2 regions of the Salinivibrio sp. YCSC6 genome follow, and region 2 is predicted to be linked to the other one. Evidence: predicted binding sites of a transcription regulator. Region 2 holds the regulator's gene; the other holds the start of a gene.
What was found. The regulator MetJ, encoded in region 2, represses methionine synthesis genes. The targets are predictions, from matches to a motif close to TTAGACNTNTANANGTCTAA.
Positions count from the first base shown of each region.

Region 1: E8E00_RS05790 (MetQ/NlpA family ABC transporter substrate-binding protein) is a predicted target of MetJ. The motif match lies at 4,953-4,972, and genes of this name have one in related genera.

Region 1 is NZ_CP039516.1:1,251,573-1,267,988, forward strand. It holds gene E8E00_RS05765 (ROK family protein) at 40-1,254, shown strand; gene sstT (serine/threonine transporter SstT) at 1,368-2,585, opposite strand; gene E8E00_RS05775 (ChrR family anti-sigma-E factor) at 2,893-3,579, opposite strand; gene E8E00_RS05780 (sigma-70 family RNA polymerase sigma factor) at 3,572-4,207, opposite strand; gene E8E00_RS05785 (LON peptidase substrate-binding domain-containing protein) at 4,272-4,841, opposite strand; gene E8E00_RS05790 (MetQ/NlpA family ABC transporter substrate-binding protein) at 5,001-5,798, shown strand; gene E8E00_RS05795 (multidrug effflux MFS transporter) at 6,083-7,297, shown strand; gene E8E00_RS05800 (GNAT family N-acetyltransferase) at 7,294-7,836, shown strand; gene E8E00_RS05805 (VOC family protein) at 7,966-8,391, shown strand; gene E8E00_RS05810 (hypothetical protein) at 8,975-9,166, opposite strand; gene E8E00_RS05820 (hypothetical protein) at 9,747-12,347, opposite strand; gene bioA (adenosylmethionine--8-amino-7-oxononanoate transaminase) at 12,572-13,846, opposite strand; gene bioB (biotin synthase BioB) at 13,955-15,007, shown strand; gene E8E00_RS05835 (8-amino-7-oxononanoate synthase) at 15,013-16,227, shown strand; gene bioC (malonyl-ACP O-methyltransferase BioC) at 16,224-16,416, shown strand, end outside.
Region 2 is NZ_CP039516.1:2,682,949-2,699,364, forward strand. It holds gene metF (methylenetetrahydrofolate reductase) at 1-643, opposite strand, end outside; gene E8E00_RS12500 (bifunctional aspartate kinase/homoserine dehydrogenase II) at 895-3,336, opposite strand; gene metB (cystathionine gamma-synthase) at 3,406-4,563, opposite strand; gene metJ (met regulon transcriptional regulator MetJ) at 4,736-5,053, shown strand; gene E8E00_RS12515 (malic enzyme-like NAD(P)-binding protein) at 5,168-6,421, opposite strand; gene rpmE (50S ribosomal protein L31) at 6,674-6,889, opposite strand; gene priA (primosomal protein N') at 7,108-9,306, shown strand; gene cytR (DNA-binding transcriptional regulator CytR) at 9,453-10,490, shown strand; gene E8E00_RS12535 (SPOR domain-containing protein) at 10,562-11,113, shown strand; gene hslV (ATP-dependent protease subunit HslV) at 11,281-11,808, shown strand; gene hslU (HslU--HslV peptidase ATPase subunit) at 11,820-13,151, shown strand; gene E8E00_RS12550 (IS4 family transposase) at 13,196-14,518, opposite strand; gene E8E00_RS12555 (1,4-dihydroxy-2-naphthoate polyprenyltransferase) at 14,743-15,648, shown strand; gene rraA (ribonuclease E activity regulator RraA) at 15,768-16,286, shown strand; gene zapB (cell division protein ZapB) at 16,338-16,416, opposite strand, start outside.

The DNA.
Region 1 (16,416 bases), 1.4 Mb from region 2:
GAATAGGATCGCCAGATCCCAGCAGTAATAGGACAGGGCATGATTATTGGGCAGCCGGGGCATATTGATCATATCAAGCGCAAAAATGCCGGCACAGTGTACAACTTGATCGACCGCTTTGGGCCTATCTCGCGCATCGAGCTCTCCAAACGCAGCCAGCTGGCACCTGCCAGCATTACTAAAATTGTCCGTGAGCTAATGGACGCGCACCTTGTCAAAGAAACACAAATTCAAGAAACCAGTATGCGTGGTCGACCCGCCGTTGGGTTGATGTTGGACAATGACGGGTGGCAATTCTTATCGATGCGTTTAGGGCGCGGCTACCTCACGATGGCTTTGCACTCGTTAAGCAGTGACATTCTGGTACAAGAACGCCATGAGTTGGCGGTGATGCCTCAAGAGGCCTTGCTAGCGACCATTGTCGAGTACGTTAAAGCCTTCTTTTCGCGTCATCATGAAGTGGTGGACCGCGTGACAAGCATCGCGGTGTCTTTGCCAGGCTTAGTGAATAGTGCACAGGGAACGGTCATTCAAATGCCGCACTTTGAGGTTAGCCATATGCCATTGGGGCCCGTCCTGCATCGAGAAACAGGATTACCGGTTTTTGTGGGTAATGATACCCGCTCTTGGGCGCTGGCTGAAAAGTTATTTGGTAACGCAAAAGAATCAGATAGCGCGGTGCTGATTGCCGTTCACAATGGCGTTGGGGCTGGGATCATCCTAGAAGGGAAAGTGCTCCAAGGGCGCGTGGGGAATGTGGGTGAGCTGGGTCATATTCAAGTGAAGCCATTTGGTAAGCGATGCTTTTGTGGCAACTATGGCTGCTTGGAAACCGTAGCAAGTTTAGCCGCGGTCATTGAGCAAGTAGAAACCTTGCTCGCAGAGGGGCACCCTAGTCAATTGCGCGGTAAAACCCTCACTATCGACGCGATTTGTGATGCCGCCGTTGCCGGTGATGCGTTGGCGCAACGCGTGATTACAGAGCTTGGCCATCACCTAGGGACAGCGATCGCCATCGTGGTGAATTTATTTAATCCGGAAAAAATATTATTCGGCGGCGAGTTTAACCGGGCGAAATCTGTGCTCTATCCAGCAATCATGGAATGCTTAAAGACGCAAACCATCCCCTTATACAGCCAAAACTTACTGCTGGAAGAAAGTTATTTCTACACGCAAGCGACTATGCCGGGCGCTGCGATGGTGAAACAAGCCATGTACGACGGCAAACTACTCATGAAGGTACTGGAAGGTTAGGGCTAGTGACGAGAGCATAAACGAAAAAAAGCAGGTGCCAAGCACCTGCTTTTTGTATCAAGCCTGAATGGGAGCGCTATCCGCCTTGTGCCGATAAAACGCCCTTTATCGGCTTATCCGTTTTTACGCTCTTCACCCATACAGGCTGCGGCGGTAAAGACTACGTCTGTTGAGCTATTAAGCCCCGTTTCTGCCGAATCTTGCAACACACCAATGGTAAAGCCAACACCGACCACTTCCATAGCAATTTCGTGCGGGATACCAAACAAGTTACACGCCAGTGGGATCAGCAAGAGCGAGCCGCCTGCAACGCCTGAGGCACCGCACGCAGACACTGCGGCAACAATGCTAAGCAGAATTGCAGTGGCAATATCCACTTCAATTCCCAAGGTATGTACAGCGGCGAGTGTAAGAACTGTGATGGTGATTGCCGCGCCACCCATGTTGATCGTTGCCCCGAGTGGAATCGAGACAGAGTAAGTATCTTCATCAAGCTTGAGTTTACGGCACAGCTGCATATTCACAGGGATGTTCGCGGCTGAGCTACGGGTAAAGAAGGCGGTAAGGCCACTTTCACGCAGGCAGCGGAAAACCAGTGGATACGGATTTTGGCGCGTTTTATAAAACACGATCAGTGGGTTAATGATCAACGCGATTGTTGCCATACTGCCAAGGAGCACGCCAAGCAAATGAATGTAGCCAAGCAGCGCATCAAAACCACTTTGTGCCAAGGTGTTGGCGACAAGGCCAAAAATACCGATGGGCGCAAAACGGATCACGAAGCGCACAATCATAGACACGCCTTCAGACACGTCAGAGAAGACGCGTTTGGTCTCGCTTGATGCATGGTGTAAGGCAATGCCCAAACCAATCGCCCACGCGAGAATACCGATATAGTTACCGGACATCAGAGCGTTGACTGGGTTATCGACAATATTAAACAGCAAGGTGTTTAATACTTGGGTAATGCCTTCCGGTGGCGCGACAGCTGCATCGGTTGCGGCAAACTGTAAGGTCGTCGGAAACAAAAAGCTCATGGTAACCGCGGTCAAGGATGCCGCCAGCGTGCCGAGCAGGTAGAGGAAAATAATAGGGCGCATGTTGGCGCGCTGACCTTTCTTTTGGTTAGCAATAGAGGCAGCAACCAAAACGAAGACCAAAATGGGTGCAACTGCTTTCAGTGCGCTAACAAAAAGCTTACCAAGCAAACCTGCTGTGCTCGCCAACTCAGGCGACAGATAGGCGAGTACGCCCCCAGCAAGAATACCTATAACGATTTGAAGTACCAACGAGTGACCTCGGCTGATACTGGCGAGTTGTGTTTGACTCATGTGTGTCTCACTTCACTGTGTTTTTTATCAATGGCTGTTAATGAATCGTTAGAAGTGGGGAATTAAACCAGTTTGATTCACCCTATGTAAAGTGAAAATTGATAGTTTGCACTAGTTAGGTGGGATTCTGTCAGTCAGTTGGCATTAAATGAAAGTTTCTTTAGTGTAATTATTCTGTTATCACGGCGCTAGATGTGAGGAAATCGTTTTAATGCGCCGAGCATTTGTACGCATTTATTGTCTTGAACAGCATAAAAAAAGGCGGCTTTCGCCGCCAAAGATAGGATAACAACTAGCACAAGGATTTTTAGTAAATCGCATGACCCACGGTATTAAGTAGCTTACTTACGCCCTTGGTGAAGTGCAGTGGCGCATTCGCGACCGTGTAACACAGACACCCGTCTTTGGTGGAGGGGGTGTGATGATGTCGACTATCCAACAAAATAAAGTCACCCGGCGAGTATTGTCCGCTTTCATCTTCAAAGGTGCCATCGAGCAATAGCGTCAGCTCATAGCCTTTGTGTGTATGGGCTGGAACCGAGCCGCCTTCGTCGATATGTAAGAAACTCGCACGTGTGGCACCTTCTTCAAGGTTCAGCCTTGCGCGTTGCACCTTGCCGAATGATAACCAATTCGAATCACTAAAACGCTGCAGTGCGCGTGGTAGTGTGTAGGTTTTGTCTCCAACGCGAATCTCGTCTGACCGAGCGACTTGAATGCGTGATGCCTCGTCTTGTTCAGGGGCGTCGAAAATCGCACTCATCATGTCCGCTTCTAGATCATCGTCCCAAGGCAGAGTGCCTGCTGCGAACTCGTGCTCGGTCTCAGCCTCTTCAAACGCGGCTAATGCTAGCGCTTCTTCTTTCGCACTCACATGCTCACGGCATTGTTGACATAATTCAACGTGTGCAGAGAGAGCAATCGCCATGGATGTCGGTAATTGGCCGGCTGCAAAGGCATCCAGCAGTTCGGAAGAAGGATGATATTTAATCATTGTTGACCTCCAGATGATTGCGCAGCTTCTCGAGCCCGAGTCGCAAACGCGACTTCACGGTCCCTAATGGAACATTAAGTTGGTCCGATAGCTCTTGGTGAGTGAGTTGCTTTAAGTACACACCACGCACCACCTGTTGTTGTACCTCAGGTAATTCATCAATGAAGGATAATAATTCCTGATCCATCATGTGCTGAGCACCTGAGTCGGTTTCATTGTCTTGTTGACCGGATTCCAGTATCGGCCAAATCTCGTCGCTAAAATTATCTTCGCGGTTCGATTGCACCTTACGAAGCATATCGAAGCTGATGTTACGCATGATGGTAAACACCCAGGTCGTTGCCGCCCCCTTCTCCGCGTTGTAAAGATGGGCTTTTCGCCACACCACCAACATGGTCTCTTGGACCAGCTCCATCGCCTGTCCGTCCGCGCGCAGATGTTTGGTTCCATAAGATCGGATCTTCGGGCCAAAAAAGCGAAACAAACGCTCAAAGGCGACACGGTCTCGCTGTTCCGCAACGCGTAATAATAGCTCCGACAACTCTTCCTTCGTCACGTCAGTCATTGTGGTACGTGTATTCCGTCTCGAGGTTGAAGCTTCAGTATACATGGTTTGAGGCGCAGTCATAGTTGAGTCCTATCTGTCAGTGCCGTCCATCTGACACCCCAATACGCACCACAAATCATTTGGATCACTCGACGTGTTCTTCAAGCAGTTGGTGAATGAATTGCTTGGCCTCATCGGCAGAGTCTTGTGCGATAAACCATTGTTTTTGCGCACTCGTGAGGGGCAGAATCTCTAACCAACGCTGACACGCCCAGGTGACATCCTCGAAATGAGGCTGTTCATACTGCTCGGCGTGATCAGGATGGGCAGCAAATATGTGCTTGAGGCTGGTGGCAATGCGCGCTTGCACCTTATCGTCCGTATTATCGACATAATCATCGTGTGGCCAATCATGCAGGGTACGTATTTCACCCAACCACAATTTGTCGGGCGCTTGTTCGGTTGACATAATTTCCACCCGTTGTCGGCCCGCAATGGTTATGCCCAGCAATCCATCGGGAAGCGTCTCGAAATCAACGATATCGACCAAAGTACCGTATTTATAAAGCCGCTGACCTTGCATCATCGCAAGGACAAACCCTTCTCCGTTGGCGGTACATTCGCGTACCAACCGTAAATAGCGGGGTTCAAAAATACGTAGTTTTGCTCTGCCACCCGGTAACAAAAAGAGGGGCAAAGGAAACAGCTTGGTCATATCCGCGCCTCCTGATAATCGATTGAACATGCTGACTAATACGCGCCCTTAGCGACAAGCGATCAAGCGTCCAGAGAATCGCATAAACAATGATTGACATCTTTTTCTTATTTGGCAGTATAGACATCTAAATGGCTTTTCGGAAAGGATTACCGATTGATGAAATCTCTACGTGCTTCTTTTATTCTCATACTCGGACTCACGCTCACGCTGGTTGGCTGTTCAGAATCACAAGATAAGGTGATCAAAATTGGCGCTACAGTGGGGCCGCATGCACAAGTGGTTGAAGCGGTTGCCAAGCAAGCAAAAGCTGAGGGGATTGTGGTCGAGGTGGTCGAATTTTCCGACTATATTTCCCCCAATGCTGGCTTGGCGGATGGCAGCTTAGATCTAAACAGTTACCAACATCAGCCGTTTTTGGATAACTACAACCAAAACAACGGTAGCCAGTTGGTATCGATGGGACGTTCCATTTTGATGCGGATGGGGATCTACTCTGATCGCGTTGAGCATGTTGATGCGCTGCCGAATGGCGCACAAATTGCGATCCCCAACGATCCTACCAACGCGGGGCGCGCATTGTTATTGCTGCAAGAGGCGGGGTTAATTACCTTAGCCGACAGTGTCGGCTTTAAAGCTACTTTGCAAGATATCATCGCCAATCCTAAACAACTCGAATTTGTTGAGGTTGAGGCGGCACAACTGCCACGCAGCTTACAGGATGTCGATGCGGCGGCGATCACCATGAACTATGTGATGTCATCGGGATTAAGCCCGAGTGAGCAAGGTATTTTCTTGGAGTCGAAAGATGCTGCCTTGGCGGTGATGGTTGTGGCCGCCCGCGAAGAAGATAAAGACAACCCCGACCTACAACGTTTGGTGGCGCTGTTTCAGTCCCAACAAACCCGTGACTTTCTTGAAAAGACATTTAAAGGCACGATTGAACCCGCTTTTTAAATGCGCGTCGCGCTCAATAGTTAAGATGCCCGATTCGCGAAACCGTATCGGGCTTTTTGGATCCATCGCATGCCTTTTATTTGTGCCATGTTGCCAGTCTTGCTGACGTGCGATCTTCGTCGTTAGCCGCGCTTTCCTCCATCCAACCCAACGCGAGCGAATTTTAAATTTTTGTTACCACTCAGTTGCTTATTGCGTTACTATGCCAATCAAAGTGTGATTTATGCCGCGTACTGGCTTGACACTTGCCTTTCTTTTCTCGACGCAAATGCACAGGAAATTGGATGCAATCGGCTACTCGTCCATTTAATTGGTCGCCCGTATTGCTGGCATGCTTAACAGTCAGCATTGGGCAGTTCAGTATGGGATTGGTCTTCCCGTCTTTGCCGTGGATAGCCCGAGACTTTAGCCTCAGTATGGATGATGTCCAGCTGCTGATCTCTGCCTATCTACTCGGCTTTGGGCCATCACAGTTTATCTACGGGCCGATCTCGGATGCACTTGGCCGTCGCCGCGTGTTATTGGCTGGGGTATTGCTCTCCTTGATTGGTTTAACCGTGATGGTGAGCTTTAGCGCCAGTTTCACTGGCCTAGTCATTGGCCGTTGCATCCAAGGAATAGGCACCGGCTGTTGTGCCGTGCTCTCACGAGCCTTTACTCGTGACTCTTATTCGGGGGATCAGCTTCCGCAAGCCATGTCATACCTAATCATGGTCGCATCATTTACGCCTATTGTGGCTCCTGTGATTGGTGGCTTTGTTAACCATAACTTAGGCTGGCTGGCGATCTTTATTTTGCTAATGGTGTACACCAGCTTGGTGTGGTGCGTGCTGTTTTTCCTGTTCAAAGAAAGCATGCTCGCCCGTTCACCGTTGCCCAATGTGAAGGTGATCCTCGGCCGTTATGGCGCATTGCTAAAAACACCGTATTTTCTCTATTTCGCCAGTATTAGCTGGGTGAATTTTACCTTGGTGATTACCACGGTGTCGCTGATGCCATTTTTAATGCAAGAGCGCATCGGGATGACCTCGGATCAATATGCGTTGTGGGCGCTTATACCAACATGTGGCTTATTGCTGGGTAGTGCGCTGGTTTCGCGCATTAGGCCGCGTTTGGGTACCAAGCGTATGCTGTTGATGGCACCCGTGATGCAGCTCATCTCTGCGGTTTGGTTATGGCTGACTCCGATGGATCCTTTACTGCTGATGATAGGGCAGTTCTTTATGGTGTTTGGTAACGGGATTGCGCTGCCGTGCGCCCAGTCTCAGGTGATGCAACCTTACTCTAACCAAGCCGGCACCGTCGCTGCGCTCTCCGGTGGTGGACAGATGATTATTTCCGCGTTGATGAGTATGGCGTTATTGAGTTTGGGCGTTAGCGAAGCCTGGCACCTTGGTGTGGTGGTGGGCGTGTTTGCGCTGCTTTCTGTTCATAATATCTTTCGCGGGTTTGCGGCCCCGAAAGTTAACGTCGCCAGTACCCCGAGTGAGGCATCATGACAAAGTCACAATTCGAAAAGGGCATGTTTCCGCTGACAACACCACGCCTGAGCATGCGGCCAATGATCAAAGCGGACTGGCCGTTGTTCCACCGCCTACACACGGACAATGCCGTGATTGCGCAATGTTTTGATCCTATGCCACTGGGTGACATTGAAGCCCGATTTGAGCAACGGCTCACACCCTGGTCTCCTGACGCTAAGCACTGGCTGTGTTTGGTCATCGTAGAGACGGCGACACAAATGCCAATCGGCGTCACCGGCTTTTTGCTTGAGCAGGGTGTCGCGGAAGTCGGCTATTTACTGTTGCCGCCTTATCACGGGCGTGGTTATGGGACTGAGTCTTTGCAGGCTGTCACCGATTTTGCCATCCATCATGGTGGTGCGCGAATCATCAATGCGACAGTGACCGCGGGTAACCTTGCCTCTGCGCGTGTGCTAGAAAAGGTCGGGTTTCAACTCAGCCGTATTGACCCTGATGCTTTTGCTATTGGCGGTGTTTGTTACGACGACTGGATCTACACCTACACCGCAGTGTGATTTACGTGTTTCCCGCAGACCACTGATTTTGTTTTTGTTCGTTGACCTCAAGTTATCTTGAGGTTTTATCCTTACTCTCGATGTTTAGCTTTCCAAGCTCAGTTTTGATAGCACGGATAAAGGGAATGAATGATGACAACAATCGAACACGTAAATATGACTGTGGTAGACATGGATGCGGCGTTGGCGTTTTTGGCGGTGGCTGTCCCCGATTTTAAAATTCGCCAAGATGCCCAATCGCCAAAAGGATATCGTTGGGTGCATGTGGGCAATGAGCACTGCTACTTTGCACTGCAAGAGCCCAACCCAAGTTCAGAGCCCAGCATACAGCCACGTAGTACCTATAAATCTCAAGGCGTGAACCATATTGGCTTGATCATTGATGACATCGATACCATCCGCGAACGCTTGCTTGAAAAAGGGTATCAGCCCAATGGTTCTATGGCGCACGAAACCCACCGCAAGCGGATGTATTTCTATGACAAAGCCGGCTTTGAGTGGGAGTTGGTCGCTTACTCATCCGACAAAACCGAAGAAAGATATCTCTACGAGTAAGGCACAAAGCCGCACTGCTCGCTTTCCCAGATAGAAACACACCGCTCCATATACAACGGGGCGGTGTGTTTCTATCTGGGATAATCAAAGCGTCAACAGATAGACGGTTTTACTCAAACTATCAGGGGCTAAAGCTAAATCATAGCTAAGAGCGAATTTAACAGCATCACTAGCCCTATTGTATTATTTTTAACGAAACAGCATGCTTATCAATATTATTAATAGGCTTGCCAAGCAGATATCCATTAAACGTGTCTTTATCAAATAAAGAGGAAAATCTTTTCCCAATATAGACTGAATGCTTTTTCTCCAAAGATATATATCTGACTGAGAAATTTTCCAAGCATACCTTAGCATCACATATCCAAAGATTTCGAACGCAAAACAACTCGCAGCAAGCCAAGATAGATTACTTTCCATCATCATTTTCGAACGTTCACGGAATCGAGCCGGAGCGCTATCTGAAATGCTATGTATCAATGCATATTTATTCTTTCTAAACTTAATAGATAGGTATATTAGTAGCGTTATCCATGGAAAAAAAGTAAGCAAAAAAATATATAAACTTACTTCAGGTACTGTATCAATCAAAAATCACTTCCTCCGCGAACATGCCCACTTTATCAGATATTTCACCGCCATATAATCCCCAAAAGAGAGTTCCTCCTGCAACTAAAGCTATCGATAAGCCTCCTGTTACAGGAATGGCAGCTAAAGCTATACCTATCCTAATACCAGTACCAAGATTTACAGCACCGGAAACAACATTATTCACCAAGTTACGATTGCAAGTTTCATCAAATCAACCACGACTGTTAAATGTATTTACCACATCAGCAGCGTTTCCATATAGCCCAGATCCAATTACGAGACCGTTAGCGATACCTAATGAGCGGCTGAATGACATCGTCTGTTTATACAACGCGGTCATTTCAATACCGGAAATTGCTTTAGAAAAGTCTAGATTACATGGCTCTTTTTCTAATTAAACTAGGATTACAATAATTTCGCTATAATCGCTATACATAATATTAAAAAAAACAACCAAAACCCAATGCAATTCAACCACATAAATGCATTAAACTTCCAAGAGTGAACTTTCACTCTATAACGTATAAAAGGGTACTTTAAGCAATACACCATGAATCTTGTCAAGATATTATAAGACATCATATTCTGATAATCAGAGTGAAGTTTATCGACATCTTTTGCTAACTGTTTGTCAATAAAAACAATGCGTTGAGAATCTCCTAAGCTCAATACGGCTCCCGATATAGCACCTACTACACACCAAATGACAAAGTACCAAAATATGACTATTGACAATAAGGCTAAAACTAATTTAAGAGTAATCATCAAAAACTTTCCTGAGTGGCTTCGAGCTGCTCTTGTCCCCACTGATAAGCAATATAAATAACATCGCCGACATTCTTTCCTATAGTAGAACCAGCGATACCACCTACAGCACCACCTGCAACAAAAGCCCCTATTGAAGCAATCGCTAAGATCGGAGCAGAAGTTACACCAACAACCCCTAAAGCTAATAGTGTCGCACCGACTGCAGCATTACCCATGAAGCCTCCACCGTAAATTCCACCAACAAATCCGGCTACTTCACGAGTAGTGACTTTGCCACATTCCCCTGATCCATCGACGGAGCAGGCGTCATAAATATTCTTCACGCCACTTGCGCCGCCAAGCAACAGCCCCACATAGCCGACGCCACGGGAAGCTCTAATACCGATTGCGACATTTGCCATACGTTTACCTAAATTAGGTACGAAGCCTTTTGCGATAATTTCATCGGCATGATGAACGACAGAGCGCGTGGATAGTTTGAGATTGCGCTTAATTTGTGTATAGACAGGGATTTTAACGCTACGTCGAGATAATGCAGCAAAGCTTCCATCTAGCTTTTGAAATAGTGAGGCTCGCTCAGCGACAAAAGAACCATAGTTAATACCACCAACACGGCTCGCCATCGCCACCTGAGAGACGTAGAGGTGGTTAATTTCCAAAAGTATGTTATTGATATTTTTTAAGTGTTGCTCAATTCCTACAGCTACAGCACCAACTCCCATGGAAGCATAAGCATATAAATCACTTGGTAAGCCATCTTTGCCTACTTTTTTCATGGCTTCGTCAGCATAAAAATCTAGCAATTCAAAGTGACGATTAACGGTGGAAACTTGCTCTTCAGTTAATTTTGCTAGCTCTGTACTTGCTGCTGTTGCTTCTTCAATAAGAGTCGACAGCTTACTTCTCTGTGCTTCAGTGGATGGCTCTTTGGTTAGTACGACTACAATTTCCCCTTGACGGACAGGATTGTTCAAATGTGTATTGTATTTCGTCAAAAGCTTCTGGGTGTCGTCACTTGTGTCTGAGGAAAAAAGGTTTTGCCAATAGTCGTCGAGGGGCTGAGTTTTTTCTACTTGAGTGAAGCCAAGCTCAAATTCAGTTGCAACATCAGATACCTTTTTGATATTGACAACGGTCACCTCTTTTGGGACTAATCTTTTATGATTAATAGCGACTGTTGAAGTATCAACTAAACAGCGCTCTGTATAGTCATAGTAAGTGTTCAGAGGATGATTAAATGGCTTAGGGCTCTCAGGTGGTAGCTCATAAATAGATTTCTTTTCAATGTCTTGTGGTTGCGAACCCTTCACAGTTAGCAAATCACCTACCGCCAATGACATCGGTTCAGCGTGATACTGTGGATTTAATTCCAACAGCTGCTTGGCGGACAGGCCATATTGTTCGGCAATAGTAGGCCATGATTCACGTTGGTGGGTAGTCGGATCAAACTTAACGGTATGAGTTAATGGCTGCTCTGAGTCCCGAGGTTTATCGCTATCCGAATTTGCATGTGAGTCGTCTCGATTCGCAACGGCTTGCTTAGGAGCGGCGAGTAAATCGCTGATAGATAGCTTTACGCCGTTTTCTGCTAGCCATTCATCATCTAAATTATCGAGTTCTTCACGAGTAATTGCTTCTTTGAGATAGACGAGGTGTTGATCTTCGACGTTTTTACCACCTAACTTCCAGTAAACCAAAATAGCACTCTGGTGCTTGTTAAGGCCTTGGTCATGATTGAGTTTTTCATGGGTAGAACGCGTGGCATAAAACTGCCACTTGCCATTGCCTAACAGCTTATATTCTTGAACAAGGCGCTTTTGGTTGAAGTGGTAATAATATCCCTCGGTGGGTAAACCGAGTCGTTCACCTAACTGAATAGAGGGTGTCACCGGAATAAAGGCTTCTCGGACCACAGCGGAGCCTTCAGGCTTCATCACTACGTGGTCAGGAACACTCACACCCATGGTGTCGGCAGAGATTTTAGCCACTAGCTTTTTAGGCTCATCAAATGCGGCGTAAGCGGTGTACTTAGTACCGTGCTCAGTAGGCTTAGTTTGCCACTGGCCAATTGTGCCTTCTTGCTCTGTTTTCGCTAATTGGAAAGTACAGCCTACCGCCTTACGAAACGTGTCGTCAGAAGCTGCAATCTCAACGCAGTACTCATATTTCAAGGCTGGCGGCACGTCTGAACGGTCAGGCTTTACTGGCTCAGGGACATAGGTATCTTCGATATTTGTTGTCGCAGCTTGCGAGCTGTCATTCGCGCTACCCGAACCACTCGCTCCCGTTGCAACATTCCCAGATTGATTCGCTCTAGCAGAAAGAGCCGATTGGGCTTGTGGCGAAAGCGTTGTGTTAGTGCTCGGAGCAACGGACCATATCTTGTTAACGCTATCATGCACCATCGCTGATTGCTTCGGCGCATCGGTCAGTAATACATACTCACCGCTATCAAGCTTTTCCTTAAACTGAGAAAAGCTCACGCCGTCAGGGATGATACTGCTGACATCGCGTTCGCTCAGCGAGCTGATATCGCCCTCTACTTGACTAAACTCATACGCCATAAGTTCGGTCAATCGCACTAATTTGTAAGCCACCTTTCTGTCCGCCAGTCAATGATCATGACGCAGCATTCTACGCAACAGGCCAGAAATATGGATAGGGTTATTGTCATGGTTACGTTAGCTATGGCTAATTTGTGAAGTGTGTGCAAGAACTTTGGTTGACGTTTTCTTGAATCAAACGAAGATATTCGTGCCAGTATACATGGGATTAGATGCCGCCCCATATACAACGGGGCGGTGTTTGCGTCATGGACTCTCTACTCACCAAAAAACTGCTTAATTGCGGTGATCATCCCTTGGGTGAGTTGGTGGAGTTGGTCGTCGCGGATGCAATAGGGTGGCATCACATAAACCAGTTTTCCGAAGGGGCGAACCCAAATGCCTTGGGCGGTCATTAAAGGCTGAATATCGGCGAGATTCACCGGATCGGTCAGCTCTATCACGCCAATTGCGCCAAGCACACGCACGTCTGCCACACATTCCAATGCGCGAGCAGGCGCTAAGCCAGTTTTCAGCTGCCGCTCGATGTGCGCGACGGTCTGCGGCCAGTCACTTTCTAGCAAGGTATCAATACTGGCGCAGGCCACGGCACAGGCGAGAGGATTGCCCATAAAGGTCGGGCCGTGCATAAAACAGCCTGCATCACCGCTACAGACGGTATCGGCCACATGGCGGGTGGTGAGCGTGGCGGCCAAGGTCATGTAGCCGCCGGTCAATGCTTTACCGACGCAGAGTATATCTGGGCTGATCTCCGCGTGGTCACACGCAAATAGTTTACCGGTGCGGCCAAATCCGGTGGCAATTTCATCCACAATCAGCAGTACATCAAATTCATCGCACAAAGCGCGCACTTGACGCAGGTATTCGGGATGATAAAAGCGCATACCGCCTGCGCCTTGCACAATCGGTTCTAAGATCACCGCAGCAAGTTGGCCGTGATGCGCGGCGAGTGCGTCGCGCATGGGCTGTATGTCATTAGGGTTCCACTCACCGTCAAAGCGGCTTTGTGGCGACGGTACAAAATGATGCTGGGGCAGAAACCCTTTGTAGAGTTTATGCATCGAATTATCCGGATCCGTCACCGACATGGCGGCGAACGTGTCGCCATGATAGCCATGACGCAAGGTCAAAAATTGTGCGCGTGACTCGCCGCGTCCCTGCCAATATTGCATCGCCATTTTAAGCGCCACTTCTACTGACACAGAGCCTGAATCGGCCAAAAAGACTTGCGTGAGTGGCGCGGGTGAATGCGCGACCAAGCGCTCACAAAGCGAGACCGCGGGCTGGTGGGTGAGACCGCCAAACATCACATGCGACATTTTATCAATTTGCTGATGCGCCGCAGCGTTTAAAGCAGGGTGGTTATAGCCGTGAATGGCTGCCCACCATGACGACATGCCATCAATCAGAACAGTGCCATCTTCAAGGTATAGCTCGGCGCCGCTTGCGTGTGAGACAGGTAAGCAAGGCAAAGGGTCGAGCGTTGAGGTGTAGGGATGCCAGATATGTTCACGGTCAAAATGGGTGTTTATGCTCATAAATAAATCAGATGTAAACCAGTGTGATCTTGTTGTGTTGACAGGTTAACGTCTGTGGGTAGACTAGCCAAGCATTAAAACGACAACAACGGGGAAAACCGCGTGGAAATAAGACACAACTGGACCGCACAGGAAGTGCAAGCATTGTTCGATAAACCCTTTATGGATTTGCTGTTTGAAGCGCAGCAAGTGCATCGTGAATATCATCCTGCCAACCAAGTGCAAGTCAGCACGCTGTTATCGATCAAAACCGGCGCGTGTCCAGAAGATTGCAAATATTGCCCGCAAAGTGCGCGGTATCGCACCGATGTTGAGAAAGAGCGCTTAATGGAAGTGGAACGCGTGCTCGAAGCGGCAGAAAAAGCCAAAGCCTCAGGCGCGACGCGCTTTTGCATGGGGGCGGCGTGGAAAAACCCCAAGCAACGCGATATGCCATATTTGCTCGATATGATCCAAGGCGTCAAAGGATTAGGGTTGGAAACCTGCATGACATTGGGCATGTTGGATGCGGAGCAAGCCAAGACCTTGTCGGAGGCGGGTTTGGATTACTACAACCACAATCTCGATACCTCGCCCGAGTTTTACGGCAACATCATCACCACGCGGACGTATCAAGAACGCCTTGATACCTTATCTAACGTGCGAGACGCGGGAATGAAGGTGTGTTCCGGTGGCATTATTGGGTTGGGTGAAAGTGCCCGCGATCGCGCTGGTTTGCTGGTCGAGCTGGCCAATATGCCGGCTCATCCAGAAAGCGTGCCGATTAACATGCTGGTCAAAGTAAAAGGCACACCGCTTGAGAACGTCGATGACGTCGACCCGTTCGATTTTGTCCGCATTATCGCGGTGGCGCGGATCATGATGCCCAAATCGGCAGTGCGGTTGTCTGCCGGACGCGAAGACATGAACGAGCAAATGCAAACCTTGTGCTTTATGGCGGGCGCCAACTCGATCTTCTACGGCTGTAAGCTGTTGACCACACCAAACCCTGACGAAGACGCGGACATGCAGCTATTTAAAAAGCTGGGTATTAATCGCGAAGCGGTCAGCCAAAAGCCCGATCAAGTCACTGAGCACGACTTACTTGAGCAAGTGGCCGAGCGAGTGGCATCGCGCCCGCAAGAGGGCGATTTGTTCTACGACGCCAGTGTCTAAGCACCATGACTGACACAACATCAGCGCTGACCCGCCGTTATCAGGATGAGCTGGCCGCACGTCAGCAACAAGGCCTATGGCGGCAAAGTGGAGACAATGCCGTCGCCGAGTCATGGCGCAACTTTGCGGGTAATGATTATTTAGGCCTCGCGCAAGACCCGCGGCTGGTCAAAAAGGCGCAGCAGCACCTTGAACGCTGGGGCGTGGGTGCAACGGCGTCGCCGGTAGTATCTGGTTTTACCGCAGCGCATCAATCCCTTTGTGATCAGCTGTGTGACTGGCTGGGTTACCCGCAAGCGATACTGTTTAACAGTGGTTTTGCTGCCAATCAGGCGTTGTTGTTTACGCTGTTGGGTAAAGACGATGCCTTGTTTCAAGACAAACTCAACCACGCCTCCTTGATTGAGGCCGGCGTATTGAGCCCTGCCACACAGCGGCGTTTTCGTCATAACGACATGGCACACCTTCGCCAACTGCTCGCAAAGCAAACCCAGCCTTCCGCATCGCTGATTGTCTCAGAAGGGGTATTTAGCATGGATGGCGATGTATCGCCAACCGAAAGCCTTGCCGCGATTGCCAACCAATCGAGCGCGCTCTGGGCACTGGATGATGCGCATGGAATTGGCGTGTTAGGGCAAGAAGGCGAGGGCAGTATCAGTCGTGGCGCACGGCCGGATATTTTAATCGTGACGTTTGGAAAAGCCCTGGGCGTTGCTGGGGCGGCAGTGTTGGCTTCTCCCACCATCATTGACTATTTACGCCAGTTCGCTCGCCATTATGTGTACTCGACGGCCATGCCACCGGCGCAAGCGGCACTCATTGAGGATGCGATTAGGTTGGCACGAACAGAGCACTGGCGGCGGGAAACACTCAGCGCCCATGCTGAACAGCTAGCGCAAGGCCTCCATGACTGGTTAGAGACGACGTCTGCTTGCGAACCCCATGCTTTAAATACGCAGTCCTTCCCGCAATTGCTGGCGACGCCTAGCTCGATCAAACCGCTGATTATCGGCGATTTGGCCGCGTTACAGCAGGTGAATCACGCTTTGATGAAAGCCCATATACGAGTAGGAGCGATTCGGCCACCGACTGTGCCTGCCAACACCGCACGTCTGCGGATCAGCCTGTCCGCGCAGCATCAAAAAACAGATATCACCGCACTGATTGAGGCGCTGAAGCCGGTATTAGCGAGCGACAAAGCGTGTGGGGTGACAGCATGACCGTCGCCGATAAACAAGCGATTGCTCGAGCGTTTGGCCGAGCCGCGCCCCATTATGATGACAGTGCGACGCTGCAGCGCCGTGTCGGCCAGCGGTTAATGGCATTGGCTGAGTCAGAGCAAAAGGCTATCCATCTCAGTACCGTCTTAGATGTCGGCTGTGGCACCGGCTATTTCACCCAGCAGTGGA
Region 2 (16,416 bases):
AGACCGGCAAAATCCCCGGCACAATTTCGACATCAATGCCCGTCGCCACACAACGATCACGAAAGCGCAAATAGCTTTCGACATCGAAGAAAAACTGGGTAATCGCCCGGCTGGCTCCCGCATCCACTTTGCGCTTGAGGTTAATTAAATCCGCTTGGGCGCTTTTCGCTTCTGGGTGCACTTCGGGATAAGCGGCGACCGAAATATCAAAATCATGCTCTTCTTTGAGCAAGCGCACCAAATCAACCGCATACATATCGGGCTTTTTCTCTGGCGAGGGTAAGTCACCACGCAACGCCACAATGTCACGAATGCCGTTTTGCCAATAGTCGCGGGCGATATGACGCAGCTCGTCTTCACTGGCGTCAATGCAGGTCAAATGTGGCGCCGCGGCGATACCCGTTTGTTCATGAATACTTTTCACAATGTCGTGGGTGCGATCGCGCTCGCCTGAATTGGCGCCGTAGGTCACTGACATAAATTTAGGTTTGAGCGCTTTTAAGCGATGCACGGAGTTCCAAAGTGTCTCCTCCATGGTTGGGGTACTCGGCGGAAAAAACTCAAATGAGACGTTAATGTCGCCATTTAGGTCAGCAATGTTCTGATTCAGTGCATCAATGTGGCCCGCGTGCGTGTAGCTCATACCCTCTCCCTGCAACCAATATGGTGTGTGCGATGATGTGTGTTTTGATTTATACGTTTAGACGTCCATATGTCTAAAGATTGGCGTTATCCGGCGAGAATGTCAACGATACATTAATGAAAAAAACTCATAACGTTATGAATCAGGCCGTCAGGATCAGTATGGTGGAAAAGCCGTCGATGCGTGGCAGAAAAAAGGCTGCTCAACGCATCATTGAGCAGCCTAGTCAACGTGGAATATAAATGCGCTAGCTAGTGGAGACGTCCAATCAAACGGTTAAGATCGGATTGAATCGCGCCTGCGGTGACATCACGCCCCGCGCCGGGGCCACGAATGACCAATGGATTTTCGCGATACCATTGGCTCTCAATCGCAAAGACATTGTCACACGGCAGTAGATGCGCCAGCGGGTGCTCAATCGGCAGAGTTTCTAAGCTGACTTGCGCTTTACCTTGGCCGTCTAAACGCGCCACATAACGTAGCACCGAGCGGTCGCGTTGTGCTTTCATTAAGCGTTCATGCAGCACCTCATCCATTTGGCTGGCGTTATCTAAAAAACCGTCCAAAGAAAGCGCTTGCAGCGCCTCTGGCACTAACGACTCCACTTTCACTTGTTCCGGCTCTAACGCCATACCGGCCTCACGCGCTAATATCACCAGCTTGCGCACCACATCCGCGCCGGAGAGATCTTCACGCGGATCAGGCTCGGTTAACCCTTGCTGCCAAGCTTGCTCAAGCAGCACACTAAACGGAACCTCGCCGCTAAATTGTAAAAATAGCCACGAGAGTGTGCCGGAGAAAATGCCGGATAAAGCTAGGATCTGATCGCCACTTTCCTGTAAATCTTGTACCGCGTAGTTAATGGGTAATCCCGCCCCGACGGTCGCGTTGTAGAGCCAATGCCGTCCAGTTTTGGCAAAGGCCTGCTGAATAGCATGATATTGCTCTGCCGGTGCCGCCCCCGCTTCTTTATTCGCCGAAATCAAATGAAAGCCATGTTCGGCAAGGCGCGGATACAAGTATGCGAGTGATGCACTGGCAGTGACATCCAGCACAATCACATCGTCATAGGGATGATTGAGCAGGCGGGTAAGCCACTCGTCATCAAAATACGGCTCGCTTTTGTCATCGAATCCGTCTAACACACGGCTAGGATCGATACCGGCAAAATCCAGCCATTGGTTGCGACTATCCACCACAGAGATCAATGAGACCCCTTTACCATGGCGCTTCTCCAACGCTGTTTTTTGCTCGGCAAAGAGGCTGAGCCAGCGGGTACCAATGTTACCTTTTCCCACTAACACCAAACCGATGCGGCGCTGAGCCTGAAACAGCGCATCGTGCATCCCCGCCACCAAGGCTTGGGTCTGCATTTGACGCAAAATCGCAACTAAGCTAAGCCCAGACGCCGACTCACTCATAAACTCGACAGGGTGTGCTTTCAGCTGTTGGTAAAAGCCGTGGCAATGGACGGGGTTATTGACCACACCGGCCCCCACTGCCGCCACCATGCTAAAGCCCTCACGCAAACGCAATTCCGCAGACAGGCCCGCATCCTGAATCTGTGCCATCACGGTATCGATCACTTCTGCACTGAATGCCAATTGAATGCGATGCTGGTCATCACGGTAATCGACAGCCAGAGGTTGCAGCTTGAGCTGAGTCAGAGTGCGGCTTAGCTCCTGCTTAAACGCCTGAAAGTCGAGGCCGCGTGCGACATCAAACTGCAACAGACAGACATCATCTAGCGCCGTAATGATCTTTGCACCACGCCCAGAGGCGAGCACACGTTCGATACGGGTTGAGCCACTGTCAGGTGCATGCGTACAGCGTAAGGTAAGATCGGTGGCACTCTGCGCCACCGGCTGTAAGGTGCGGCTATGGAGCACAGGGGCAGCAAGACGTGCCAGCTCAGCCGCCTCATCCAATCGAATCAAAGGTAACAAACAGGCATTATCGACATGACGCGGGTCAGCACTGTACACTCCAGCCACGTCACTCCAAATCGTCACCCGACTCACCCCGGCCAAGGCACCTAAAATGGTTGCCGAGTAGTCGGAGCCATTGCGGCCAAGCAGCACGGTTTCTCCCGCTTGGTTTTGTGCCATAAAGCCCGTGATCACCACTTGGGTGTGGGCATATTGGGATAACTGGTTGTTCAGCAATGGCCAAGACGCTCCCCGATCAACTTCTGGCTGCGCTGCTCGCTCTGCACGTAGACACAGACGTGAGTCCAACATTACAGCGGGTTGCTGGTGCTGGCTAAGCAAGCTCGCCAGTAAGCGGGCCGACCATACCTCGCCAAACCCTTGAATACGCGCCTTATCTGCGTCAGTCAGCGAGCCCTCTCCCAAGGTCGCAATCGTGGCGATGTCAGCATACAAGGCATCGACAAGGCGCTGCTTGTCTTCACCATCAATAAGATTTTCAATTAAATCTTGCTGAAAGCCGCGCAAGGTCTGTAGCGTTTCATGGGCGAGGCGACCGTCTTTGTTGAGCTGAGCCAGATAAGCAATTAATTGGTTGGTGGTTTTGCCTGCCGCGGAGACCACAATCAAATCTTGGCGGCCCGCGTGGGCGGTCAATACATCGACAACCCGACGATAGCAGGCGGGCGACGCTAAGCTGCTGCCGCCAAATTTATGAAGTTGTCGTTGTGCTTCAGGGGACGTCTCCGTCGATTGCGCATGCATGACAAGGTCTCTCTTTGTCTAACCAAATATCAGGGTAAAGCAAGGAACAGCGCCGTAACGTTGTTCAGGTTACGCGGCCAATGCCGCAAAAGCGTTGGCCAAATCAGCGATGAGATCATCCGCATCTTCCAATCCGATTGAAAAGCGCAGCAAGGTCGGTGCGATACCCGCTTCCGCTTGCGCCGCATCACTCATCGCCCGATGTGTCATGGAGCCTGGGTGTGTGACCAAGCTTTCTACACCGCCTAACGACTCTGCTAAAGCAAATAGCGAAAGGCCTGCGATAAAACGCGCCACCCCGTCACTGTCGGTATCCAATTCCAAGCTCAGCATACTACCAAAGCCTGATTGCTGACGGGCAGCAATTTCGTGACCCGGATGGGTCGTGAGTCCCGGATAATAGAGTTGGCGCACAGCAGGAACCGTTTGCAAATAGGCGAGTACCGCTTGCGTGTTTTGCTGGTGTTGTTTAACCCGTGCGCCTAAGGTACGCAACCCTCGCAATGTCATATAACTGTCAAACGCGTTGCCCGTGGCTCCTATACAGTTGCCCCACCACGCTAAGGTTTCGGCAAGTTCACTGGTTGCTGCAATAACCGCGCCACCGACAATATCAGAATGCCCATTAATAAATTTGGTGGTCGAATGCACCACCATGTCGGCCCCTAGCGCAAGTGGTTGCTGTAAAGCAGGAGATAAAAAAGTGTTGTCGACCACCACCCAAGCGCCGACTTGATGCGCTTGTTGGCAAATATCGGCAATATCGACCACGCGCAGCAGGGGGTTAGATGGAGTTTCCACCAGCACCAACGTCGGTGATTCTGCCAAGGCGCTCGCCAAGGCGTCTGGATCGGATTGGTCGACAAATTTAACCTGCCAAATTCCCTGCTTGGCTCGGGACTCAAGCAAGCGATACGTGCCACCATAACAGTCATGCGGGGCCACAATTTTGTCACCCGCATTCAATAGCGATAACACCAAATTAATCGCGGACATCCCGCAGTTGGTTACCACGGCCCCCGCGCCCCCTTCTAAGTCAGTCAATGCTTGCTCTAGCTGGGCGCGGGTCGGATTCCCTCCGCGTGCATAGTCATAGGTGGGCACATCCCCCAACGCGGGAAAGCGATAATTGGTCGAGAGATATAAAGGGGGAACCACCGCATGATGTTGCGTGTCGGTGCCAATGCCAGTTCTTACAGCGATGGTGTCAGTTTTTTTTCGGGTCATGGTTCATCCTTGCGATGTGGTGCGCGAGCCAGCGTTGTTATCCTCACCTTACCCTGCACTTTTTGAGACGTCAACACTTCTAGACGTCTATACAGCTTTGCATGTGGCGGTTAATATAGCTAGAATCTCCGCAGCATCATTCTGGGTATTCAATAATCAAGATAGGTGAGACATGGCGCAGTGGAACGGCGATTACATTAATCCGTATGCCGAGCATGGTAAGAAAAAGGAGCAGGTGAAAAAAATCACCGTTTCTATCCCACTTAAAGTTTTAAAAATTCTCACTGACGAGCGGACACGCCGTCAGGTTAATAACCTGCGTCACGCGACCAACAGTGAGCTGCTGTGTGAAGCATTTTTGCATGCTTATACCGGCCAGCCATTGCCAACCGATGACGATATTCGCAAAGACAAGCCTGACAGCATTCCTGCTGAAGCGCGTCAGATCATGAAAGAACTAGGTATCGAGTTCGACGATAGCGAATACTAAAAAAACCCGCCGATTGGCGGGTTTTTTGTCATCATCGGTGCTCGGCACAACCTTTTCAGGTTTTATGAGAGCACGTTTTTCCTAACGCTCACGCATTATGCCTTGTCGAGCATGTTACGCCTTGTCGAGCATATAGTTGTCTGGCATCTCGATACGGGCGACGCCAGTTTCAACCGCTGCAAGTGCCACCGCGCGAGCCACGCGTGGCAATAAGCGTGCATCCATTGGCTTAGGAATAATGTAATCCGGGCCAAAATGCAGCGCATCAACACCTGCCGCGTCCAATACCGATTGTGGGACAGGCTCTTTCGCCAAACCACGGATCGCCTCAACGGCCGCCAGTTTCATTGCATCATTAATTTCACTGGCACGCACATCCAACGCTCCACGAAAAATAAACGGGAAGCAGAGTACGTTGTTGACTTGGTTTGGATAATCCGAGCGCCCTGTTCCCATGATCAAATCATCACGGACTTGATGCGCGACCTCTGGATTAATTTCAGGGTCTGGGTTCGAGCAAGCAAAAACAACCGGCTTATCGGCCATCAGTTTTAGTGCCTCTGGCGAGAGCAAGTCTGGCCCTGACACACCCACAAACAAATCAGCGCCCTCAATCACATCTTCGAGGGTACGTTTGTCGGTATTGTTGGCAAACAATTGCTTGTACTTATTGATGTCGTCACGACGGGTGTGGATCACGCCTTTGCGATCCAGCATGTAGATTTTTTCGCGTTGCGCGCCACATTTGATCAATAGCTCCATGCAGGCAACAGCCGCTGCACCAGCACCAAGGCACACAATGGTGGCTTCACGAATATCTTTGCCTTGCAGCTCAAGAGCATTCAGCATACCCGCCGCGGTAACAATCGCGGTACCGTGCTGATCATCGTGAAAAACAGGTACTTCACAACGTTCAATCAGCTGTTTTTCAATTTCAAAGCAATCCGGCGCTTTGATGTCTTCAAGGTTAATGCCCCCAAAGGTATCCGCGATGTTCGCAACGGTATCCACGAATTCATCGATAGTACGGTGTTTGACTTCAATGTCGATCGAGTCCAAGCCAGCAAAACGCTTGAACAATAAAGCTTTACCTTCCATGACGGGCTTTGAGGCCATTGGCCCTAAGTTACCCAATCCCAAAATGGCGGTACCGTTTGAGATCACCGCAACCATGTTGCCCTTTGCGGTGTATTGATACACAGCGTCTGGGTTTTGAGCGATTTCACGGACCGGCTCTGCAACGCCTGGGCTGTATGCCAACGCCAGATCCGCCGCCGAGTCAGCAGGCTTGCTCAATTCAACAGAGATTTTTCCGGGAGTAGGGTATGCATGATAATCCAGCGCTTGCTGGCGTTTATCGTCCGACATGTAGTGTTCCTAGTTATTATCGTGAAGGGATGCACCAATATCAGCTGGGAAGGCTGCTGATATCAGCAACGCTATACTCAAACCACAGGGTAGATTCGAGCAAGATAAACGATGTTAACGCAGTGGCTAAAGGTCCACCAGTCTAAAACGGCCCCGAACGTTAACCTCCGACCTCTAGACGTTAAAAAGGTGACGACGGGATCAAAAAAGGGGCGCTTTCGCACCCCTTTTTCGCATTCGGCTGTTAGCGGCTTATTTTTTGCTGCTAAGGGCACCGAAACGCTTCTTAAAGCGGTCAACACGACCACCGGTGTCAACGATACGTTGCTTACCAGTGTAGAATGGGTGACATTTGTCACACACGTCTAGGTTGATGTCTTTACCAAGAGTGGTGTTGAACGCGAATTCGTTACCGCAAGAACACTTAGCAGTGACAGCTTTGTACTCTGGATGGATACCAGCTTTCATAGGGATAACCTCATAGTGAAGGCCGTGTCGCTCTCCCGATCCTAAGCCGGGCACCACACGTCGTTAACAAACATTTTCTAAGGCGCGCAATTCTAATCAAGCGACCTCGATTTCGCAACTTTTTTGTGCAGTCGCCCATCACCTTGTATCCAACAACAAGGCTTTGCCTACCTGGGTCAAGCCGTTACACTGAGCGTCTTGTTAGCCGATAAGATGTTGTGATGGAACAGTTTGCACAAGTGGCCTTACCGGTCCCGCTGGCGAAAACTTTTGATTACCGGATTACCGAACACGTCCCTGTGGTGGGAGCACGTGTGAAGGTGCCTTTTGGTCGCCAGCATAAGGTCGGCATTGTCACTGCCATCACCACCACACCTAGTGTTGCCGCCCATCAAGTCAAGGCGATCACTGAGGTATTGGATGACGCGCCACTTTGGACTCCTGCCGTCTATCACCTGTTGCAATGGGCAAGTCGCTTTTATCATCATCCACTTGGCGATGCGATGGGCGCCGTGATGCCGACGCTACTGCGCAAAGGTCGACCCGCAGCGCTCAAGCAGCAAAAATGGTGGCAATTGACCGAAGCCGGACAGAATCAACCGGTGACCGGGCTTACCCGCGCGCCAAAACAAGCGCGTGTGTTAACCCTGCTCACTCACGGCCCTACTCCGCATGCCGACCTCGTGGAGCAAGACATTACCCCCGCTGTGATTAATACCTTGGTGGACAAAGGCTGGATCGCGCCTTACACCCCACCGCTTGAAGGCAAAGCTTGGGCACGGCATTTTACCATCAGTGAAGACAAGCCCTCACTGAACCATGAACAAGCCATGGCCGTTGCCACCATCAACGCCAGCGATGGCTTTGCCTGTGTGCTTTTAGAAGGTATTACCGGCTCGGGCAAAACCGAAGTGTATTTAAACGTCTTAGAGCCGGTTTTAGCGCGTGGCGAGCAGGCGTTAATATTGGTGCCCGAAATTGGCCTCACCCCGCAGACCATCCGCCGATTCGAACGCCGCTTTAACGTCCCGGTTACCGTGATGCATTCGGGGCTCAATGATACGGAGCGACTCAGCGCGTGGCTGGCGGCTCGCGACAATCAAGCTGCAATTGTGATTGGAACACGCTCAGCACTTTTCACCCCAATGGCGAAGCTTGGCATCATCATTATTGATGAGGAGCACGATCCCTCATATAAGCAGCAAGACAGCTTTCGCTACCATGCACGCGATCTGGCGGTAATGCGCGGTCATGAAGAAAAGATACCTGTGGTGCTCGGTTCGGCAACACCGTCATTGGAAACGCTACACAATGCACAAACGGGAAAATACCAATACTTACGCTTAACCCAACGTCCGGGCAATGCAGTCACCGCCCGCCAAGGGGTGCTCGACATCAAAGGCCACCATCTTGAGGCGGGCTTATCGGCGCCCTTAATTGCCGAAATGCGTCAGCATCTTCAGCAGGGAAATCAGGTGATGTTGTTTTTAAACCGCCGTGGTTATGCGCCTGCAATGATGTGTCACGAATGTGGCTGGCTCGCCAGTTGTCAACGCTGTGATGCCTACTACACCCTCCACCAACAGCATCAAGAGTTACGCTGCCACCATTGCGGGCATCAAAAACGCGTGCCGCCCCAATGTGGGGATTGTGGTTCGACACAGCTGATCAGTGTGGGCGTGGGGACCGAGCAACTCGAAGCCCAGCTGGGCGAACTGTTTCCCGACTACAATACGGTCCGTATCGATCGCGACAATACCCGACGCAAAGGCAGCCTAGAGAGCTATCTCGCCGGCATCGAAAAAGGTGAGTATCAAATCCTACTCGGCACCCAAATGCTTGCGAAAGGTCATCACTTTCCCAATGTCACCTTAGTGGCGCTTGTCGATGTGGATGGCGCCTTGTTCAGTAATGACTTCCGTGCCCCAGAGCGTCTCGCGCAGTTGATGGTACAAGTCGCCGGGCGAGCTGGCCGCGCCAGCAAACCCGGTACGGTGATTTTGCAAACTCACCACCCTGAGCACAGTCTCATTCAAGCGCTGATCCACAAGGGTTATCAGGCGTTTGCTGACTCTGCATTGGCAGAACGTCGCCAAGCGTGGCTGCCCCCTTATACCTTCTTAAGCCTGTTTCGTGCCGAAGGGCATGAGGACAACAGCGTGCAGCAATTTTTACAGCAAGTCCGACAAACCTTGGCCGCCTCACCCATTCAACATGATGAGGTACACATTATGGGGCCGATGCCTGCGCCGATGGCGCGACGCGCAGGGCGTTATCGCTGGCAACTGCTGATCCAGGCACCGTCACGAAAAGTGATGCAACAATGGCTCACCGTTGCCTTGCCCGTCATCCAACAATTGCCCTTGTCACGCAAAGTTAGATGGTCATTAGATGTTGAGCCGCAAGACCTTTCTTAACATTCCCTTGCATTAAAGCGACGTAGATCACGATTTCTTTGCAATAAGTGTTAGCTTGTTCGTATTTATATGGGCCAAGCCTAGGTAGAATACCTTCGCAAACTGACGCATCCTAGACAGGTCAGAGGAGTGAATAACTTACTGATCTGACTAACTCAGACAACAAGAGGACTGTCATTATGGCGACAATGAAGGACGTTGCCCACATTGCCGGTGTATCTACTGCCACGGTCTCGCGCGCACTGATGAACCCTGAAAAGGTGTCTGCATCCACGCGTAAGAAGGTCGAACAGGCCGTGGTTGAAGCTGGCTACTCCCCCAATTCACTCGCGCGCAATCTTCGCCGCAATGAGTCTAAGACCATTGTCGCGATCATTCCGGATATCTGCGATCCCTACTTTAGTGAGATCATTCGCGGTATCGAAGAAGCGGCGATGGAACATGGCTACTTGGTCTTGCTTGGCGACAGCGCCCAGCAGCAAAACCGTGAAAACTCCTTTGTGAATTTAGTCTTTACCAAGCAAGCCGACGGCATGCTGCTCTTGGGCACGGATGTCCCATTTGATGTCAGCAAGCCAGAGCAAAAAAATCTTCCCCCCTTGGTGATGGCCTGTGAATATGCGCCAGAGCTCGAGTTGCCTACCGTGCATATCGATAACCTCACCGCGGCATTCGAGGCAGTCAACTACCTGACCCAAGTGGGGCATACCCGTATTGCCAACATTACCGGCGCAACCCATACGGCACTGACACAGTTCCGCACCCAAGGCTACCAGCAAGCACTGCGCCGAGCTGGGATCACGGTTAACCCCGCCTACAGTGTGACTGGGGATTTCAGTTTTGCATCTGGTGCTCGGGCCATGACAAGCCTGTTATCCCTGCCTGAGCCCCCCACCGCCGTATTCTGTCATTGTGATGTGATGGCAGTGGGTGCCATGCAGCAGGCAAAACGTTTGGGCATGCGTGTGCCGCAAGATATTTCTATTGTCGGCTTTGATGACATTCAATTCGCTGAGTACTGCGATCCACCGCTTACCACGGTATCACAGCCTCGCTATGACATTGGTCGTCAAGCAATGCTGATGTTACTCAGTATCTTACGCGGACGAGATGTGAACGCCGGCTCTCGCTTACTGGATGCCAAATTGGTGATCCGTGAGAGTGTCGCGCCCCCGTCTCGATAGTAAGACTAGTCAGCACGGGTTGAAGCCAGTAACATGAGCGCTTTACTGGCTTCTTGATTTGATTATTTGCTGTGGCAACTCGTGATTACGTCAAACGTGGCAAAGCGCCACGCAAAAAAAACTCCCGTCGCCAACCACCGGCTCGTAAAGGCTTCCCACTCAAATGGGCACTGCTTGCGATCGCGCTCGTGGGCGCGTTTGGCTATGGTTTATACCTTTTGAGCCAAACCGATACGCCGGCGCCAGCGCAACCTCAGCAACCCACTGCACCGGCAAAGCCGCAGCCGAAAAGCACCTTGCCTGAAAAGCCCAAAGAAAAATGGAGCTACATCGAAGAGCTGGAAAGCAAAAAGGTGGAGGTTGAAGCGAAAGAAATTCCTCAATCAACCCGTCCTTACCTGATGCAATGTGGCGCGTACCGCAGCCGCGAACAAGCCAGTGAGCGTAAAGCGATGATTGCGTTTCAAGGCCTTGAAAGCCAAATCAAAGTCAGCCAAGGCGAAAAAGGCGCTTGGTACCGTGTGGTGCTCGGCCCTTACCCACGTAAACGCCAAGCTGAGCGAGATCGCAACATGCTACGTCGTGCGGGTATCGAACCCTGCGCCATCTGGTATTGGGAATAATCCGTTTGTCCTGCTCTACCGGTCCGTTTTTTAGTCGGACCGGTAAGGCATCGGTGGCAAGACAGCGCGAGGAAATATTACCACTCCCCTTGAAAACCCTCGTCCGCGGCCCAAACTCTTAAGGTAATCACCCATCTGGTGCACCAGAAACAAACAAAGAGGTTCCCGTGACTACAATCGTCTCCGTTCGCCGCGAAGGTAAAGTGGTCATTGCTGGCGATGGCCAAGTCTCCCTTGGTAACACTGTCATGAAAGGCAATGCACGCAAAGTTCGCCGTTTATATAACGGCCAAGTATTAGCTGGTTTTGCTGGCGGTACGGCGGATGCCTTCACCCTATTTGAGCGCTTTGAACGCAAGCTCGAATTGCATCAAGGCCATCTCACCAAAGCGGCGGTTGAACTCGCCAAAGAGTGGCGTACCGATCGCGCCCTACGCCGGCTCGAAGCCTTGTTGGCGGTGGCGGATGAAACCGCGTCACTGATCATCACTGGTAACGGCGACGTGGTCGAGCCTGAGCGTGATCTCATTGCGATTGGCTCGGGTGGCAACTTTGCGCAAGCCGCCGCTGTCGCCATGCTCGAAAATACAGAACTAGGCGCCCGAGAAATTGCCGAAAAAGCCCTCGCGATCGCTGGTGACATTTGTGTGTTCACCAACCAGCATCACACCATCGAAGAACTCGAGAGTAAATAACAGGATTTGTCATGTCTGAAATGACTCCACGCGAAATTGTGCATGAGCTTGACCGCCATATTATCGGCCAAGATAAAGCCAAACGTGCGGTGGCGATCGCACTGCGTAACCGCTGGCGCCGTATGCAGCTGCCAGAAGATCTGCGTGCGGAAGTCACGCCGAAAAACATCCTTATGATTGGCCCGACGGGTGTGGGTAAAACCGAGATTGCTCGCCGTCTGGCGCGCCTTGCCAATGCGCCTTTCATAAAAGTCGAAGCGACCAAGTTCACCGAAGTCGGTTATGTGGGTAAAGAAGTGGAAACCATTATTCGCGATCTCGCGGATGTGGCGATGAACATGACCCAACAGCAAGCGATGGAGAAAGTGAAATTCCGTGCTGAAGAGCAAGCGGAAGAGCGCATCCTCGATATCTTGCTGCCACCAGCCCGTGACGCTTGGGGGCAAAATGAAGCCAGTCAGGAAGACTCTTCAACCCGTCAAAACTTCCGCAAAAAGCTGCGTGAAGGCAAACTCGACGATAAAGAAGTAGAAGTCGACGTTGCCGCTCCACAAATGGGCGTTGAGATTATGTCGCCTCCCGGCATGGAAGAAATGACCAACCAGCTACAAGGCATGTTCCAAAACTTGGCAGGCAACACCACCAAAAAGCGTAAGATGAAAATCAAAGACGCGATGAAGGTGTTGACCGAAGAGGAAGCAGCCAAGCTGGTCAATCATGATGACATCAAAGAGCAAGCCATTCATGCGGTGGAAAACAATGGCATCGTCTTTATTGATGAAATCGATAAGATTTGTAAATCCGGTAACACCAGCGGCGGTGACGTATCGCGCGAAGGGGTGCAACGTGATCTACTGCCGTTAGTGGAAGGCAGTACGGTCTCAACCAAACACGGCATGATCAAAACTGATCATATCCTGTTTATCGCCTCAGGCGCATTCCAAGTGTCACGTCCGTCTGATCTGATCCCAGAGCTGCAAGGCCGTCTGCCAATCCGTGTTGAGCTTGAAGCCCTATCAACCCATGACTTTAAGCGTATCCTCACTGAACCAAACGCCTCGCTCACCCAGCAATATACCGCCTTGCTGAAAACCGAAGAGATTGATCTGGCGTTTGAAGAAAGTGGTATCGATGAGCTCGCTTCTGCCGCTTGGCGCGTGAACGAGAAAACCGAAAACATCGGTGCTCGTCGTCTGCATACGCTGATGGAGCGCTTGATGGAAGACGTCTCGTACGAAGCCAGCGAGCGCGCCGGTCAAAGTGTGACAGTGGATGCCGAGTACGTGCGTAGCCACCTTGAAGAGCTGGTGGATGACGAAGATCTCAGCCGCTTTATTCTCTAATCTATACCGATATCAAGGGCAGCAAACGCTGTAATGCATGTGAATTAAGCTGAGTTACGTCTTTTAGAAGGCCTAGTCGCATAGCGATTGGGCCTTTTCTTTACTGCTCTTGGGTATGTCCTCTCTCGCCTCTCTGGAAGTACAAAGCTCTCTGCCATGTCGAGGATATATCGGAGCACTTCTGGGTATCTTCCAGGTGCGACAGCCGGGAGCATCTGCAACTGACTCACTAAAAATATTGATGCCTGCTTAAAGCCTATTTGGTATGGCATTACCGTGTTCAATGAATACGCCATCTGGCACATCATAAAACGCAGTAGGTTGTAGGCGAGCAACATCCCCCAAAGCTCCTGTTTAACTAACGCCGGTGTTTTACTTCTTAGCGTAAGGCTATTTTGAAGCATGTACTGCTTCATCTCTCGATAGCCTAATTCGATTTCCCAACGATGACTGTAGAGCTCTGTAATATCGGCCCCTATATACCGCTTGGGGTCGGTCATTGACGTCAGCAGTTTGACCTCTTTCCCTTTGACCTTGGTGGTAATGAGTCTCGCCTCCAGTGTATCTGGCGCATCAGCCCATTTCTTTTTCGCTTGAGCAGTTAGCGAGAGTTCAATTAGCTCCTGACCACGCCCCAGTTTTCTCAATGTCTTATATTGCGCCCCTTTTCGTAACGGAATTAGCCAGTGCCTCTCCTTACCTTGGCTTTGCCAACGATGGAGAAGCCCTAAGGCATAAAAGCCTTTGTCAAACAGGGTGAGGCTATTATCTGGGGCTTTATCGATAAGCTGAGCGGTCAGGTCAACCTCACTGACGGAGACGGAGTCAAAGGCAGCACTGTTAAGCAGATGACTCGTTAATTCCATATGGCAGACCATGCGAACTTGAGGATAGTCTGACGTCGTTGTTTTATTACCGGTTCGGCTAAAAGCCTTATCGTTGTCGGCCGTATCTGGTGTTCGCCAAACTACGCCATCAACAGCATGTAAAGTGAGTCCGTACCAGTCAGGATGTGGGGTCTTCTCATGCCACAATTGCTGAGTTTGGTTGAACACCGCTTCGACTGGCTTGTGCCCCAACTTCTTACGGGCATGGATAACCGCACTCGGCGCAACAAAGGGTTTCTTGCCCGGTAGCAATATATCTAGCTGAGAGACCACCTTACTCATCGATAGATGCCGATAAAGTGACATTCCCACAACGCTCCATACCATCAATTCCATGGGGAGCCTACGCTTACGAATCGTCGCGACGCCTGTGTCCTCAAGACATTGGTGAATGAGTTCAGGGCAAAGGAGATCGGATAGACCATTGAGTTGGTCAGCAGAGAATTGATGTATTCGGTCGAGGGCTTGTCTTAAGAACATAAAAAAATCCGAGTGTGCAGAAACACTCGGATTTTGACACCCTCTCAGGATCGTTCAACCGATCATTTTTTGCTTAACTGATCGGCATTACAGCAAACGCTGCCCTTTTTTGCATAAAAGTTTGCGCTGACGCAAACGGAAGTCGAATTTCCCCACCCTGCCCGTTGCCCACTTACACGCTTAAGCGATAATGGCGATATTGTCTGTTCGTCGAGAGTGTCTGTATGACTCAATCCACTTTGGCTATTTGGCTTGATGCCGCTCGGCCCAAGACCTTGCCCCTTGCCATTACCTCTATTTTATGTGGCAGCGCGGTCGCCGCCTCACAAGGGCGTCTTTCTTGGTCGATTAGCGCCATGGCCTTGGTCACCGCGTTATTACTGCAGATCTTGTCTAACCTCGCCAATGATTATGGCGATGCGGTGAAAGGGACAGATAACGCCGCGCGCCTAGGCCCGATGCGCGCTATTCAGTCAGGACACGTGAGTATCGCTACCATGCGGCGTGCGCTCATCCTCAACGTACTACTCACGCTCATTAGTGGTGGCAGTTTAATTGCCATTGCCTGCCAACAACCGACTGATATCGTCAGTTTTCTGCTACTCGGTGTCATGGCCATTGTGGCGGCCATTACCTACACCGTGGGCAATAAACCCTATGGCTATCGTGGGCTGGGGGATCTCTCCGTGTTGATGTTTTTCGGTTGGCTGGGTGTCGCTGGGACCTACTATTTACAAGTTGGACACATTGACTCGCTAGTTATCCTCCCCGCAACCGCATGCGGCTTACTCGCAGTGGGAGTGCTCAACATCAATAACCTACGCGACATTGATAACGATCGCGCCTGTGGCAAACATACGCTTGTGGTACGGTTAGGCCCACATCGAGGTCGTCAATACCATGTAATTTTGCTTGCCAGTGCCGTGGTTTGCTATTCGCTGTTTGCCGCGCTCACCTTCCAAGCTTGGCTGGGATGGTTGTTTCTCGCCGGCGTTCCCTTATTGATTCGCCATGGCCGTGAAGTGTATCAAGCCGCAAGCGCCACCGCATTGCGTCCTATGATGGGAAACATGGTACGTTGTGCACTGGTCACCAATGGCCTTTTTATGACCGGTATGCTGTTAGTGTAATCAGGGCACAGATTGTCCCCTTTTGCATTGCAAAGCCTTATCGGCCCGTTATACTTGGACTAGCCTTGTTGGCAACCGCATGTTGTCAGCCTTTTTCTGCCTCAACAAGAAGTTAGACTATGGAATACAATACCTCGGAACTATGCGACATGTATCTTGAACAAGTGGATGTCGTGGAGCCAATGTTTAGCTCTTACGGGGGCCGCAGTGCGTTTGGTGGCCAGATTACAACCGTTAAATGCTTTGAGGATAATGGCCTTATCCGCGAGCTTGCTGAACAAGACGGTCAGCAACGGATCATGTTGATTGATGGCGGTGGCTCACTGCGCCGTGCGTTGATTGATGGAGAAATTGCACAGCTTGCTGCTGATAACGATTGGGCAGGTATGATTGTGTATGGCTGCGTCCGTGATGTTGACACCATTGATGAGATTGATATCGGTATTCAAGCACTGGCATCGATTCCGGTCGGCGCGGATGAACAAGGCACAGGGGAAACCGACGTTCCCGTCAACTTTGGCGGTGTGACTTTCCTCCCGGACGATCATGTCTATGCAGATACGACCGGCGTGATCCTCTCACCCGACGCGCTCACCATGGATAGCGTCGACGTTGATGACGAGGAAGACGACGACTAATACGTCGCCTCACGCGGATAGAAAAACAGAGCCAATCGGCTCTGTTTTTGTTTATTCGACGTTCTCAATCTTGCCCAGCAAGCTACGAATACGGTTTTGCCACGCCTCTTGCTCTTCACGCAGTTTGGCG